Regions from separate parts of the Methylosinus sp. sav-2 genome, predicted to be linked through region 2. Evidence: predicted binding sites of a transcription regulator. Region 2 holds the regulator's gene; the other holds the start of a gene.
The links. Region 2 encodes PhoB, which activates phosphate uptake and scavenging genes when phosphate is short. Its sites were predicted from a motif close to TGTCATNNANCTGTCAT; they were not measured.
Positions count from the first base shown of each region.

Region 1: a site for PhoB is predicted at 2,874-2,890, ahead of EDE12_RS13340 (esterase-like activity of phytase family protein). Genes of this name have one in related genera too.

Region 1 is NZ_SOEJ01000007.1:76,332-83,767, forward strand. Features, by position in the region: gene EDE12_RS13315 (ATP-binding protein) at 1-1,048, shown strand, start outside; gene EDE12_RS13320 (hypothetical protein) at 1,052-1,264, opposite strand; gene EDE12_RS13325 (dienelactone hydrolase family protein) at 1,322-2,017, opposite strand; gene EDE12_RS13330 (hypothetical protein) at 2,185-2,376, shown strand; gene EDE12_RS13335 (hypothetical protein) at 2,489-2,803, shown strand; gene EDE12_RS13340 (esterase-like activity of phytase family protein) at 2,935-5,430, shown strand; gene EDE12_RS13345 (TetR/AcrR family transcriptional regulator) at 5,453-6,277, opposite strand; gene proC (pyrroline-5-carboxylate reductase) at 6,376-7,200, opposite strand; gene EDE12_RS13355 (YbjN domain-containing protein) at 7,206-7,436, opposite strand, start outside.
Region 2 is NZ_SOEJ01000001.1:259,943-267,378, forward strand. Features, by position in the region: gene EDE12_RS01210 (ATP-binding protein) at 1-966, shown strand, start outside; gene pstS (phosphate ABC transporter substrate-binding protein PstS) at 1,125-2,177, shown strand; gene pstC (phosphate ABC transporter permease subunit PstC) at 2,512-3,432, shown strand; gene pstA (phosphate ABC transporter permease PstA) at 3,436-4,275, shown strand; gene pstB (phosphate ABC transporter ATP-binding protein PstB) at 4,272-5,057, shown strand; gene phoU (phosphate signaling complex protein PhoU) at 5,088-5,813, shown strand; gene phoB (phosphate regulon transcriptional regulator PhoB) at 5,810-6,553, shown strand; gene hpnE (hydroxysqualene dehydroxylase HpnE) at 6,748-7,436, opposite strand, start outside.

The DNA of each region.
Region 1 (7,436 bases), on a different contig from region 2:
CCTGCCCAAGGAGCCGCTGCCGCCGCCCGCCGCCAAGCCCTTCTTCTCGCTGCTCGACCATACGCTGTCGCGGGAATTGTCGCTGCGCCTGCAGCGCCCCTTCTGGATCGACACGGTGGGGCGCTCCAACATCGTGGAAATCAGAGTCGCGCTCGACGATTCGGTGATGCGCCTGCTCGCGCATCGCACCCAGGCCTATGCGTCGAACTCGGAAATCTTCTTCATCTGGACCGTGATCGCGTCTCTGGTCATCATCGCCATCGCCACCTCCTTCCTGCGCAATCAGATCCGTCCGATTCTGCGCCTCGCCCGCGCGGCGGAGGAATTCGGCAAGGGCCGCGAGGTCGCCTTCAGCCCACGCGGCGCGCGCGAGGTGCGGCAGGCCGGCGCCGCATTTTTGGAGATGAAGCGCCGCGTCGAGCGCGCCATGGAGCAACGCACCACCATGCTCAATGGCGTATCGCATGATCTGCGCACCATCATCACGCGCTTCAAGCTGTCGCTCGCCCTCATCGGCGAGACGGCGGAGACGGCCGAGATGAAAAAGGACGTCGACGAGATGGAGCGCATGGTGGAGGCCTATCTCGCCTTCGCGCGCGGCGACGGCGGCGAGGCGACGGCGGAGACCGATGTGACCGCCATTCTGGACGAGCTGAAAACCGACACGGAGCGGCGCGGCCTTCGGGCCGAGACGAGCTTTGCCGGCCGCAGGCAGGTCGCCGTGCGCCCGGCCGCCTTCCGCCGCTGCCTCGCCAATCTCGTCGGCAACGCCCAGCGCTATGCGAAAAACATATCGCTCACCGCCGTCAATGACGGCCATATGCTGACCATCCACATAGACGACGACGGCCCGGGCATTCCGGTCGAGCGGCGAGAAGACGCCTTTCGGCCCTTCTACCGGCTGGACGAGTCGCGCAATCAGGACGAGAGCCATTCGGGCCTCGGCCTCGCCATAGCGCGCGACATCACGCGCTCGCATGGCGGCGAGGTGACGCTCGAGGGCTCGCCGCTCGGCGGCTTGCGCGCGACCGTCACCTTGCCGGTGTGACGGTCAGCCCTCCGCCGGACAGGGGATTTCCTTCGTCACGCCTTCCAGAAAGGCCTTCATGCCGCAATTGGCGCGCAGGGGGCTCGGCTTCTGATTGCCTTCCCAGGTCAGGAAGGTGACGATCCCGCGCGGATTGATGGCGATCACCTTGTATCGCTCCGGTCCGCGGGTCGCATAGCATTTGCCTTCTTTTATGTCCTCGGCGGTCAGGGCCATGTTCTGATCTCCTTTCGCAATGTGCCTGACCTCGTCCCGCAAGAGCCGTGCCGAGCCTCAATGCGCGTGATCGTGATCGTGATCGTCGTGGTCATGATCGTGATCGTCCTCATGCGCCGCGCTCTTCTTGTGCACGACATGCTCGGTGAGGAAATCGCCCGCGGCGATCACCCCGTCATCGTCCATCGCATGCTCGAGACCCTTGCGCGTCATCGACAGGACCTTGGCGCCCTGCCCTGTGAGAGCCGTCTTGGTCTCGCGCACGGCGGCGAGCGGCGAGATGGCGTCGGCGTCGCCATGGATCAGCAGCACGGGCGGCGCGCCATCAGGGCCGATGGACGGCGCCGCGCCATAGGGACCGCCGGCAAAGGCGACCACCGCCGCCGCCGGCCCCGGCCGCGCGACGCCGGCGAGCAGCGAGAGGGTCGCTCCTTGCGAGAAGCCGACCAGCGCCAGATGCGACGCCGGCAGCCGGCGCTTGGCCAGCGCCGCCTCGAGAAAGCGCTCGAGCGCCGCCAGCCCTTTGGCGAGCCCCTCTGGATCAGCGGCGTCGAACCAGCGCTTCACGCCATCGGCGCCGGCGGGCGCCTCGGCGGAGAGAAACTCGGCCTTTGGCATGGTCGGCGCCCAATTGAGCGCATGATCGACCATGGTTTGGCCGTCGGCGCCCTCCCCATGCAGCATCACGACGAGAAAAGCGGGCTTGCCGCAGGAGAGAGCGGCCAGCGCCGGCCCTTCCACAATGTCGGTCATGGGGTGCGTCCTCCGTGCGCCGGCGCCCCGCCGGCCAAAAAGGGAGGTTCAATAAGCGTGCCGCCGCATGTCTCGGCATATGGCGCCCAATCTGCTTCATCGTCGCCGCGCCGGAGACGGACCGGCGCACCGTGAGACCCAACGCAAAGCAACAGGAGGAGGACCGCGTGGCGGACTACAAAGTGACGGTCGAGGAGCAGGCCGACGGAAAATGGGCCTGTTTCCTGCACGTGCCGGGTGAGGAGCCGTATAATCTCGGCAAGTCGTTCAAGAGCGAGGACCGCGCGGACGCCTGGCTGACCGTCGGCGAGGCGACGACGGCGATCGATATGGCGGTGGCCAAGCTCACCAAGAAGTGAGCGAGCGGTAAGGGCCGCGACGCGCGCCTGTCGGATATCCGACAGGCGTTCCCGGCCCTTCGTCCATTTTGTCCCGCGCCGCCGAAGCCGCGCGCACCAAGGAGCGAAAAAAATGGCCGTTGATTTGAAGGGCGATTGGACCGACGCCGACATTGCGAAGCTCATCGGCTCGGTCGTCGACGACCGCGACTGGCGGCTCGAGGTCAGCACCGACGGAATCGCCTCGCTCGTCGACAAGACGGCGCATCCGACCGACGACGCCTATGACAACACGCTCCACTGCTTCCTCGAGACATGGATGCAGGGAACGGATTTCGTCGGCCCTTCGGCCGCCGGCGACAAGGATCTCGTCGGCAAGGTCGCCAAGGCGCTGCGCGAGAACTACCCGACACTCAAGGGCCTCAAATTCGTCTACGTGTCCTTGTGACGCTCGCGCATCGTGGCGCAAAGGCCACAGCGTGAAAATGTTTCCGCTCTGTTAACGATCGTGGCCAGACTGTCACCGAATCGTTAACAGGCGGCCATAGACCTCCGGCCAAGCTAAAGCCGGGGGATAAAATGCCTTTTCGTTACTGGTTGCTCGCGTCCATCTCGACGCTCGCGCTTCACGGCGCCGCAATGGCGCAGACCTATCGTACGCCCAATATCGTCGCCAATGACGGCGCCGCCTCCGTCGGCCTGGGTGGCGTGACCTTCACCAATCAAGGTCTCGTCGGAACCGGACGTCTTCCGGCGGGGACGATCGACTTCCTCGGCGACACGCTCGGCTCCTTCTCGAGCCTCGCCATCGACCCTTATTCCTGGCGGCGCAGCGGCTCGACTTTCGTCGCGACCATGCTCGCCCTGCCCGACCGCGGCCTCAACGATCCCGCCAATGGCGTCTTCTCCGATTATGCGGGACGGCTGCTGCGCTTCAACATCGCCTTCTCGCCCTATTCGGGCGCGAATCTCCCCGCCTCCACCAGCTCGCAGAATCAGGTGCAGATGACGCCCGACGGCGGCGTCCTGCTGCGCGACAATCAGGGCAAGACATTCACCGGCGCCGATTCTGGGTCGGGAGCCGTCAATCTCTTCGGCCGCCTCACGCCGAGCCCTTCCGCTGGCTCGATCGGCGCCGGCAAGCTATCGCTCGACGCCGAGGGGCTGGCCTTCAAGACCGACCGCAGCTTCTACGTCAGCGACGAATACGGCCCGTCGATCTTTTATTTCGACGCCAATGGCAATCTCGTCGGCTCGGTCGGAGTTCCCTCGGCGCTGCTGCCGCGGACCAATGGCGCGATCGACTTCAATTCGACAGTCGCGCCGACGACTGGACGCCGCAACAATCAGGGGCTCGAGGCGGTCTCGGTCAGCCCGGACGGCAACCGGCTTTTCGCGATCCTGCAGAGCGCGACGATGCAGGATCAGGCCTCTGGACAGCAGACGCGCAACAATACGCGCATCCTGGTCTATGATATTTCGCTCAATCCGACGCCGGCGGCGCCGATCGAGACCTATGTGCTGCAGCTGCCGACCTACAGGCTGAACGGCGATGGCGGCAGCGCCAATCGCACCGCGGCGCAGAGCGAGATGGTGGCGCTCAACGACAAGCAGTTCCTCGTGCTGGCGCGCGACGGAACCGGCCAGGGTCCGGCGGGCGGCAATCCGATCATGGTCAAATCCATCTATCTCGTCGACATCGGTCAGGCGACCAATATCGCCGGCACGGCCGCCGATACGACGGCGGGCGGTCAGGTCGCGCCCAATGGCGTGCTGAATCCGGCGATCACGCCGGCGCAGTCGGTCGAGCTCGTGAACATGCTCAACACGACGCAACTCGCCCGCTTCGGCCTCAATCTCAACAATGGCGCGCCCGGCCAGTCGGCGCAGTCGCAGCTCACTCTGTCAGAGAAATGGGAGGGCATGGCGCTCGTCCCGACGCTCGTCGAGGGCCGGCCGAACGACTTCTACCTCTTCGTCTCCAACGACAATGATTTCACCACGACCAATGGCGTGATGCAGGGCCAGAGCTATAACTCCGGCCAGAACAACGACAATATGGTCCTGGTCTATCAGCTCACTTTGCCGACCGCCGTCGATCCGCTGTTCCTCAAATCCATGCGCGATACGACGCCCCAGGTGCTCGGACGCATCGACGCCGGCGCTCTCGGCCTCGCCTCGAGCGCCGCCGCGCCGGTCATCGCGCAGCTGCAATCGATTCGACGCGCGCAGAGCGGCGTCTTCGCGGCGCAGGGCCTCTCCACCTGGCTCGGCGGAAATGTCGATTTCGGCCCCACTGCGTCGCGACCCGGGCTCGACGGCGACCGCACGCTCTATGGCGGCTCCTTCGGCGTCGATTATGGCTGGAAGGAGATTCGCGTGGGCGTCGCGGCGACGGTGCGCGCAGGCCAATATGGCGGCGGCGCGCTCGGCTATTTCGACATTTCGCCGACCGTCTCGCCGAGCCTCTACGCCGGCTATTTCGGCGATCTCTTCTATCTGCACGGAACGGCGACCTTCTCGCCGGACGTCGGCTTCTCCGACATTCGCCGCCTCGGCGCCTATGGGCTCACCGGCGTCGGCCGCACCAGCGTCGATTCTTACGCGTTCGGCGGCGAGATCGGCGCCAAGCTGAAGCTCGACGCCTTCCAATTCACGCCCTTCTTCGGCGTGACGCAGACCCATGCGACCATTCGCGGCTATACGGAGAGCGGGGCGGCCGGCGGCAATGTCGTCTATCCGGAGCACTCGACCTATGCGACGACGCTGCGCTTTGGCGGCGAGGTCTCGGCCTCTTTCCTCGGCGTCAATCCTTGGGTGCGGGTCGCCTATAATGAGATGCTCGACCGCGATCCCAGGCGTGTGAACGTCAGTCTCGCCGGCGTGCTCAGCCAAATGGCGACGCAGACGATCCTCATTCCGACCTATGATCGCAATTCCGTCACGGTCGGCGTCGGCGCGCAGGGCGATCTCGCGCCGAATATCGGCTGGCGCATCGGCTATGACGCCGATGTCGCGACTCGCAACGGGGCCGTCGCCCATTCGGTGACGACGGCCGTGCGCATCGGCTTTTGATGAAAGCGGGACGACGCCGCCGTCAAGCGGTGGCGTCGTCCGGATGCCGGCGATGGCCTTCGCCGTGGTGATGTCCATCGGCGTGAGGATGATCTTCGGCGTGGTGATGACGCCGACGCGCCTCCTCATAATCTTCCTCGAACTCATCGTCGCGGTCGCGCGCATGATGGCGGTGGCGACGGCGGCCGGTCATTCCGCGGAACACTGCCCGCGCCAGACCGCGCAGCGGCGAGGTCAAGCGGCTCACATCCTCGATCCGCTCGATCACCGCCTCGCTGCGCGAGAGCTCACGGTCGAGCGCGGCCTTGGTGCGGCACAGATCGACGTCGCGATCGTCGAACCAGGTTCCGAGCACGCGCCACCAGGCGATGGAGAGGCCTTGCAGCTTCAACGCGCCGAGCGCGCCTTCGCTGTCTATGTCGGCGGCCTCCAGCATGAAACGCATGGAATTGACCGTCTCGCGATTGAGCGCGGCCGCCGCCAGCGGATCGGTGGACGCCCATTGCGACACCGATTCCAGCGCATTGCGATAGGGCTCGAGCGCCTCGAGACGGCGCAGCAGCACCTCATAGAGCCGCTCCTTGGCGGGCTCCGAGGCATAGCGGCCGGCAAAATCCTCCAGCACCTGCCGGTCGATCTTGCGCGAGAAAGCCGCCAGCACCGCACCCTTGGACGGAAAGCAGTCGCGGAAATCCGCGAGCGAGACATCCGCGTCCTGGGCGATGTCGGAAATCGCGATATCCTCGAAGGCGCGGCGCGCCGCCAGCCGCATCAAGGATTCGACGATACGGTCGCGGACCGAGCCGCTTCCATTGCCTGTTTCGTTGGTCTTGCCGCTCGTCGCCATCGCCGCCTCCTCACATCGCTCGAAGCCAGCCGCTTCCAAGTCAATTTAGGCAAGCTAATTTAGGGCGTTTTTGCCGAATCGGAAGCGCTTTGCGCCGCTCAGCCGGACAATTCCCCCGCCCGGCGCTTCGCCGCGGCGACCGCGCGCTCCAGCAGCGGCGCGAGGCCGTCGCCCGCCATCAGGACCTCGAGCGCCGCCGCGGTCGTGCCGCCGGGCGAGGTGACGTTCTGACGAAGCGTCGCCGGCGTCGTATCGGCGCTCTGACGCAATAACTCGCCGGCGCCGGAAACGGTTGCGCGGGCCAGCCGCGCCGCCGTCTCCTCCGGCAGGCCGGCCTCGACGCCCGCTCTGGTCAGGCACTCGACGAAATAGAAGACATAGGCCGGACCGGAGCCGGACACGGAAGTCACGGCGTCGACCAGCGGCTCGGTCTCGACCCACACCACCTCGCCGACGGCGGCGAGCAGAGCCTCCGCCAGCGCGTGATTCTCCGCATCGACGGCGGGCGCGGCGAAGGCGCCGGTGATTCCGCGGCCTATGGCGGCCGGCGTGTTGGGCATTGCGCGCACGAAAAGCCGCGCCTGCGGCAGCCGCGCGGAAAGATCGGCGACGCGCTTGCCGGCGAGAATGGAGACGATGAGCGTATCGGCGCCGGCCTCTCCCGCGATCGTCGGCGCGACTTGATCCAGCGCCTGCGGCTTCACGGCGAGCAGAAGCGCGCGCGGGGCCTCGCGATTTTCGGGGTTGAGGCGAAAGCCGCGCTCCTGCGCGAACGAGACGAGCGCCGGCGAAGGCTGCGGCTCGACAATGGTCACGCCCGCGCCAGAAAGCCCGCGAGCCGCCCAGCCCTGCAGCAGGGCGAAACCCATTTTTCCGGCCCCGACCAGAGTGATGGAGCGGGGCAGCTCGGCCGCGTCGGCCATTTGGATCACGCTTCTCCCTTGGTCTCGAAGGTCGCGGTCTCGAGCGCTTCCTTAGCGCCCTTGCCGGCCCAGAGCACGAATTGGAACGCCTGATAATAGCGCTCGCAGGTCTCCAGCGCATGGTCCAGCAGAGCGGCGCATTGCGGGCCGGAGGGTTGGGCGCCGCCAGTCAGCAGCAGGCCCTGGCGATGCATGACCACCCCTTCGGTCGGCCAAAGATCGAAATGGCCGACCCA
Region 2 (7,436 bases):
GCGCGCATCGTCGCCTCCAATCGCGCCGCGCGCTCCGTGCTGCCCTCCTTGCGGCCCAATGATCCGCTGGCGCGCAGCCTGCGCTCGCCCGATGTGCTGGACGCGCTAGACCGCGTGCTGCGCGGCGGCCAGCCGGAGAAGGTCATCTGGCTCGAGCGCCTGCCGGTGGAATGCTGGTTCGAGGTGCATATCGCGCCGCTGCGCCTCGAGGGCTATGAGAACGCCGCCGTGGTGAGCCTGCGCGATCTCACCGAATCGCGCCGCGTCGAGCGCATGCGCGTCGATTTCGTCGCCAACGCCAGCCATGAGCTGCGCACCCCGCTCGCCTCGCTGCTCGGCTTCGTGGAGACGCTGCAAGGCCCGGCCCGCGACGACGCCAAGGCGCGCGACCGCTTTCTCTCCATCATGCGCGATCAGGCGCAGCGCATGTCGCGCCTCGTCGACGATCTGCTCTCCCTCTCGCGCATCGAGCAGCATCTGCATCTGCGCCCGGACACGCCGGTCGATCTCGGCATTCTCGTCGCCCATATCGTCGACACGCTCGCGCCCATGGCGGAGGACGGCGGCATAGAGCTGAAGCTCGACATAGAGGACACGGTCGTCGTGCCGGGCGACCGCGACGAGCTCGCCCGCGTCGCCGAAAACCTCATCGAGAACGCGATCAAATATGGGGCGGGTCCGGTGGAGATCACGCTCTCCCCGCTCGGCGCCTCCGCCGTCTTCTCGGTGCGCGATCACGGCCTCGGCATCCCGCCGGAACATTTGCCGCGCCTCACCGAGCGTTTCTATCGCGTCGACGCCGGCAAGAGCCGCGCCAAGGGCGGCACGGGACTCGGCTTGGCGATCGTCAAGCATATCGTGGCTCGCCACCGCGGCAGGCTCGCCATAGATTCCGCGCCAGGAAAAGGCGCCACTTTCCGCGTATTTTTGCCATTGATCGACCCGGAAAAGCCCGACAGCGCCTGATCCAGCGCAGATTTAGCAAATAGATTCAGTTGGATACTATGTCATGTGACAGTCATCCAGCTGTCGTAAAACCCTCGTCGCGCGCCTCTAGGGTGCGCCTCGCTGGGGCGCTGGACGCGCGCCGACACAGTGAACCTCGAGCTCGAAAGAGACCGAACATGCTTTCCAAAGTTTTCCATCGTGTCGCTCTGGCGACGACCCTGGCCGTCGCCACGGCCGGCGCCGCCCTCGCGATCGACATTTCGGGCGCCGGCGCCACCTTCCCCTATCCGATCTACGCCAAATGGGCGGACAGCTATAAGAAAGAGACCGGCAACGGCCTCAATTACCAGTCGATCGGCTCGGGCGGCGGCATCAAGCAGATCAAGGCGCGCACCGTGACCTTCGGCGCCTCCGACCAGCCGCTGAAGGCCGAGGAGCTGGAGGCCGCCGGCCTCACCCAATGGCCGCAGGTGATCGGCGGCATCGTGCCGGTCGTCAATCTGGACGGCGTCGCCTCCGGCGATCTCGTCCTCGACGGCAAGACGCTCGGCGCCATCTTCCTCGGCGAGATCAAGAGCTGGGACGACGCCGCGATCAAGAAGCTGAACCCGAAGGCCAAGCTTCCCTCGGCCGCGATCGCCGTCGTGCATCGTTCGGACGGATCGGGCACGACCTTCAACTTCACCAATTACCTGTCCAAGGTCAGCGCGGACTGGAAGGCCAAGGTCGGCGAGAACGCCTCGGTCGAATGGCCGGTCGGCATCGGCGCCAAGGGCAATGAGGGCGTCGCCAACAATGTGGCCAACACCAAGGGCGCCATCGGCTATGTCGAATACGCCTACGCCAAGCAGAACAAGCTGACCTACACCAAGCTCGTCAACAAGGACGGCAAGACCGTCGCGCCGACGACGCCGACCTTCCAGGCCGCGGCCTCCAACGCCGATTGGGCCAATGCGCCGGGCTTCTATCAGATCCTCACCGACCAGCCGGGCGCGCAGTCCTGGCCGATCACCGCCGCCACCTTCATTCTGCTGCCCAAGGCGCCGCAGGATACGGCTGCGGCCGGCGAGGCTCTGAAATTCTTCGGTTGGGCCTTCGCCAAGGGCAATAAGGCGGCCGAGGAGCTGGATTACATCCCGCTGCCGACCAATGTCGTGGCTCTGATCAAGAAGAGCTGGACGGCCAATATCAAGGATGCGAGCGGCAAGCCGCTGGCGTCGATCAACTGACGCATCGATGCGCGCCGGCGAGATCATCCTTGGACGAGATCATCCCTGGAGATATCGCCGGCGCCCCTCGACGCGAGGGGCAGAGGTGGCGGAATGGCGCGAGACGAACCGCCCGAGGACGAGCTTTCCCGCTTCTTTTCGACGCGGAACGCCTCGACGCGGTGAGTTCCCTCGAGACCTGCGCTATGACCTCAGATGAAAAATCCGCCTTCGGGAGCGCGCGATGGACGCCGGCTTCAACCGCCAAACGAGAGACAATAGCGTGTCGGACCTAGCAATCGTAGATGCGACGCCCCGCGCCGCCGAAGTCGACCGCGGGAAAGTTCTCGGCCGCATGGCCTTGTTCGACTTCTTCTTTCATAATTTGACCCGCGCCGCCGCGGTGCTCGTCCTTCTGATTCTCGGCGGCGTGATCTTCTCGCTGATCTATGGCTCGCTGCCGGCGATAAAGGCCTTCGGCCTCGGCTTTTTGACGACGGAATCGTGGAATCCCGTCACCGAGAGATTCGGCGCCGTCGCGCCCGTCTACGGCACTCTGGTGACGTCGACCATCGCCATGGTCATCGCCGTGCCGCTGGGCCTCGGCATCGCCATCTTCCTCACCGAGCTCTGCCCCCATGCGCTGCGCCGGCCGATCGGCGTCGCCATCGAGCTGCTCGCGGGCATCCCGTCGATCATCTACGGCATTTGGGGCCTGTTCGTGCTGGCGCCCTTCCTGCAGCAGCATGTGCAGCCGGCGCTGATCTCGCTCACCGCCGACATTCCCGTGCTGTCGAGCCTCTTCGCCGGCCCGCCCTATGGCATCGGCATGCTGACGGCCGGCTTCATTCTGGCGATCATGGTGCTGCCCTTCATCACCTCCATCTCGCGCGACGTGTTCGACACGGTCCCGCCGGTGCTGAAGGAGGCAGCCTCGGGCGTCGGCTGCACGACATGGGAAGTGATGCGCTATGTCGTCATCCCCTACACGCGCGTCGGCGTCATCGGCGGCGTGATGCTCGGCCTCGGCCGCGCTCTCGGCGAGACGATGGCCGTCACCTTCGTCATCGGCAACGCCCATAAGGTGTCGAGCTCGCTGCTCGCGCCCGGCACGACCATCTCGGCGACGATCGCCAATGAATTCACCGAGGCTGTCGGCGACCTCTACACTTCCGCGCTGATCGAGCTCGGCCTCATCCTCTTCGTCATCACCTTCTTCGTGCTGGCGGCGGCGCGCTTCATGCTGATGCGCATCGAGCAGAAATCGGGAGCCTGACCCTTGTCCCTCTATACCTCCCGCCGCCGCACCAATGTGATCGCCACCACGCTGTGCTGGACCGGCACCGTCTTCGGCCTCGCCTGGCTGGTGCTGATCCTCGGCGCGCTGATCTATGAGGGCGCGCGCGGCCTCTCGCCGGCCGTCTTCACCGAGATGACGCCGCCGCCCGGCGCCACCGGCGGCCTGCTCAACGCCATCGCCGGCTCGCTGGTGATGACGACGATCGGCGTGCTGCTCGGCACTCCGCTCGGAATGCTCGCCGGCACCTATATGGCCGAATATGGCCGCTACTCGAAGCTCAGCACCGTGGTGCGCTTCATCAACGACATTCTGCTCAGCGCGCCCTCCATCGTCGTCGGCCTCTTCGTCTATACGGTGGTGGTGGCGCAGGTCGGGCATTTCTCCGGCATAGCGGGCGCTCTGGCGCTGGGCGTGCTGGTGGTGCCGGTCGTCGTGCGCACCACGGAGGACATGCTGCTGCTGGTGCCGCTGCCGCTGCGCGAGGCGGCGACGGCGCTCGGCCTGCCGCGCTCCCATATGCTGATGCGCGTCGCCTATCGCGCGGCGAAATCCGGCATCGTCACCGGCGTGCTGCTGGCCATTGCGCGCGTCTCCGGCGAGACGGCGCCGCTGCTCTTCACCTCGCTCAACAATCAGTTCTGGAGCACGGATCTCAACGCGCCGGTCTCCAGCCTGCCCGTCGTCATCTTCCAATTCGCGCTCTCGCCCTACAAGGACTGGCAGCAGCTCGCCTGGACCGGCGCTCTGCTCGTCACCATCGCCGTCCTTCTGCTCTCCATCACCGCGCGCGCGCTCAGCAGCCAGGGAAAAAACAAATGACCGCCATGCCGGTTGTCGAAGCCACTATTCCGACGAAAGTCTCGGTTCGCGATCTGGATTTCTATTACGGGTCGTCGAAGGCGCTGAAATCGATCTCGCTGCCGCTCTACACCCATAAGGTGACGGCCTTCATCGGCCCGTCCGGCTGCGGCAAATCGACTCTGCTGCGCATATTGAACCGCATGTACGACCTCTATCCCAAGCAGCGCGCCGAGGGCGAGGTGCTGCTCGACGGCGAGAATATCCTCGACCCGCACATCGATCTCAACCTGCTGCGCTCGCGCGTCGGCATGGTGTTCCAGAAGCCGACGCCCTTCCCCATGTCGATCTACGACAATATCGCCTTCGGCATTCGCCTCTACGAGAAGCTCTCGCGCAGCGAGCTCGACGGGCGCGTCGAGGCGGCGCTGCGCGGCGCGGCGCTGTGGGACGAGGTGCGCGACAAGCTGAATTCGAGCGGCCTCGGCCTCTCGGGCGGCCAGCAGCAGCGCCTGTGCATCGCGCGCACCGTCGCCATTCAGCCGGAGGTGATCCTCTTCGACGAGCCCTGCTCGGCGCTGGACCCCATCTCGACCGCGAAGATCGAGGAGCTCATCGACGAAATGTCGGAGCGCTACACGATCGCCATCGTCACCCACAACATGCAGCAGGCGGCGCGCGTCTCCGATTTCACCGCCTTCATGTATCTCGGCGATCTCGTCGAATTCGGCGAGACCAATAATCTCTTCACCGCGCCGCAGAACAAGAAGACGCAGGACTATATCACCGGCCGCTTCGGCTGAGCGCGCATCGCGCACGAGGACATTGAGACCATGAGCGAACATATCGTCAGCTCCTATGACCGCGACCTCGAAGTGCTCGGCCGCAGAATCGCCGAGATGGGAGGCATCGCCGAGAAAATGCTCGCCGAAGCCATGGATGCGCTCGCCAATTTCGACATTGAGCTCGCCCATCGCGTCGTCGCCACCGATCAGCGCCTCGACGCGCTGCAGCGGGAGATAGAGGAGAACGCCATCCTCACCATCGCGCGGCGGCAGCCGCTCGCCATCGATCTGCGCGAATGCATCGCCGCTATGCGCATCGCCGCCGATCTCGAGCGCGTCGGCGATCTCGCCAAGAGCATCGCCAAGCGCACGGTGAAGATCCTCTCCGAGGCGCGCGTGCCGCGCGCCGTCATCGGCCTCAAGACGATGGCGGAAGTCGCCGCCATACAGCTGAAGGACGTGCTCGACGCCTACGCCCAGCGCGATGTCGAGCGCGCCCGCGCCGTGTGGACCAACGACAGCGAGCTCGATGCGCTGGAAGATTCGGTGTTCCGCGATCTCCTCACCTTCATGATGGAGGACCCGCGCAACATCTCCTTCTGCACGCATCTGCTGTTCTGCTCGAAGAACATAGAGCGCATCGGCGATCACACCACCAATGTCGCCGAGACAATCGTCTATCTCGTCACTGGCGAGGCGATGCCGACCGACCGCCCCAAAGGCAAATCGGCGAGCCTTCCCGCCAGCGCGGAACCGGATGAGCCTACGAAATGAATGAAATCCGCGTCGCCGCTCCGCGCGAGGCGCCGCACGACCGCGCGCCGCGCATACTCGTCGTCGAGGACGACGCGGCGCTGGCGCTGCTGCTCGGCTATAATCTCGAGGCCGAGGGCTTTCTCGTCGAGCATATAGAGCGCGGCGACGAGGCGGAGATCCGTCTCTCCGAATCGCAGCCCGATCTCGTTATTCTCGACTGGATGCTGCCCGGCGTCTCCGGCCTCGAGATCTGCCGACGGCTGCGCGCGCGCGACGACACGCGCAGCATGCCGATCATCATGCTCACCGCGCGCGGCGACGAGAATGAGCGCGTGCGCGGCCTCTCCATCGGCGCCGACGATTATGTGGTGAAGCCCTTCTCGCCGCCGGAGCTGATGGCGCGCGTGCATGCGCTGCTGCGCCGCGCGCGGCCGGAGCGCGTGGCGACGCGGCTCGTCGCCGGCGACATAGACCTCGACCGCGAGACGCGCCGCGTGAAGCGCGGCGGGCGCGAGATTCATCTCGGCCCGACGGAGTTCCGTCTGCTGGAATATCTGATGGAAAAACCCGGCCGCGTCTTCTCGCGCGCGCAATTGCTCGACAGCGTGTGGGGGCTCTCGGCGGAGATCGACGAGCGCACCGTCGACGTGCATGTCGGCCGCCTGCGCAAGGCGATTATCCGCGGCCGCGAGAAGGACCCGATCCGCACCGTGCGCGGCACCGGCTATTCCTTCGACGAGACCTTCGGGAGGAATTGAGGGGCGATGCGAGCCTGAAGGCTCGCGGTCCAGGGGGCGCTTTGGATCGCGAGCCTTCAGGCTCGCTTTTGTCTGCACGCGCTCCCTCTGCCCATCGTCATTGCGAGCGCAGCGAAGCAATCCAGAGCCGTGGGGCGGTCCCTGGATCGCGTCGTCGCTACGCTCCTCGCGATGACGGCGGCGGCGGGCTCGACCTATGAACGCCCCGCCAGCTCCGCCGCGCGATAGCCCGACCTTATCGCGCCCTCGATCGTCGCCGGAAGGCCGGTCGCAGTCCAATCGCCGGCGAGGAAGAGATTGCGCCACCCCGTCACAGCGCCGGGGCGGCGCTGCTGCTGCGCCGGCGTCGCGGCGAAAGTGGCGCGCTTTTCCTTGACGATCTGCCATTGCGGCAGCGCCGCCGGCAGGCCCGTGGCGGCGGCTGCCTCGGCCCATATGCGCTCGGCGAGGCTCTCGCGGGACTCGTCCATCAGCCGATCGGCGCCGCTGATCGTCACCGAGAGCCTGTCCTCGAAAGCGAACAGCCATTCGGTGAGCGAGCCGATCATGCCGAGCAGCGCCGGCTGCCCCGGCGGCGGCGCGATCTTGAAATGCGCATTGACGATGCCGCGGAAATCATCCGGCGCGACGAGGCCCGGAACGAGCTCCTGCGCGGCCCAGGGCGGGACGGCGAGCGCGACGCTGTCATTCTCGCCGAGCGCGATTTTCTCGTCGCCGAAATCGAGCGCTGTGGCGCGCTCTTCGGAAAATTCGATTCCCTTCAGCCGCGCGGCGAAACGCGGCGCGGCGCCGCGCGCGGCGAGAGCGTTCAGCGCCGGCTCGATGAACGCCGTCCCGAGCCCGCGCCGCGCGACCAGCGGACGGCAAGCGGCGCCGCCAGCGG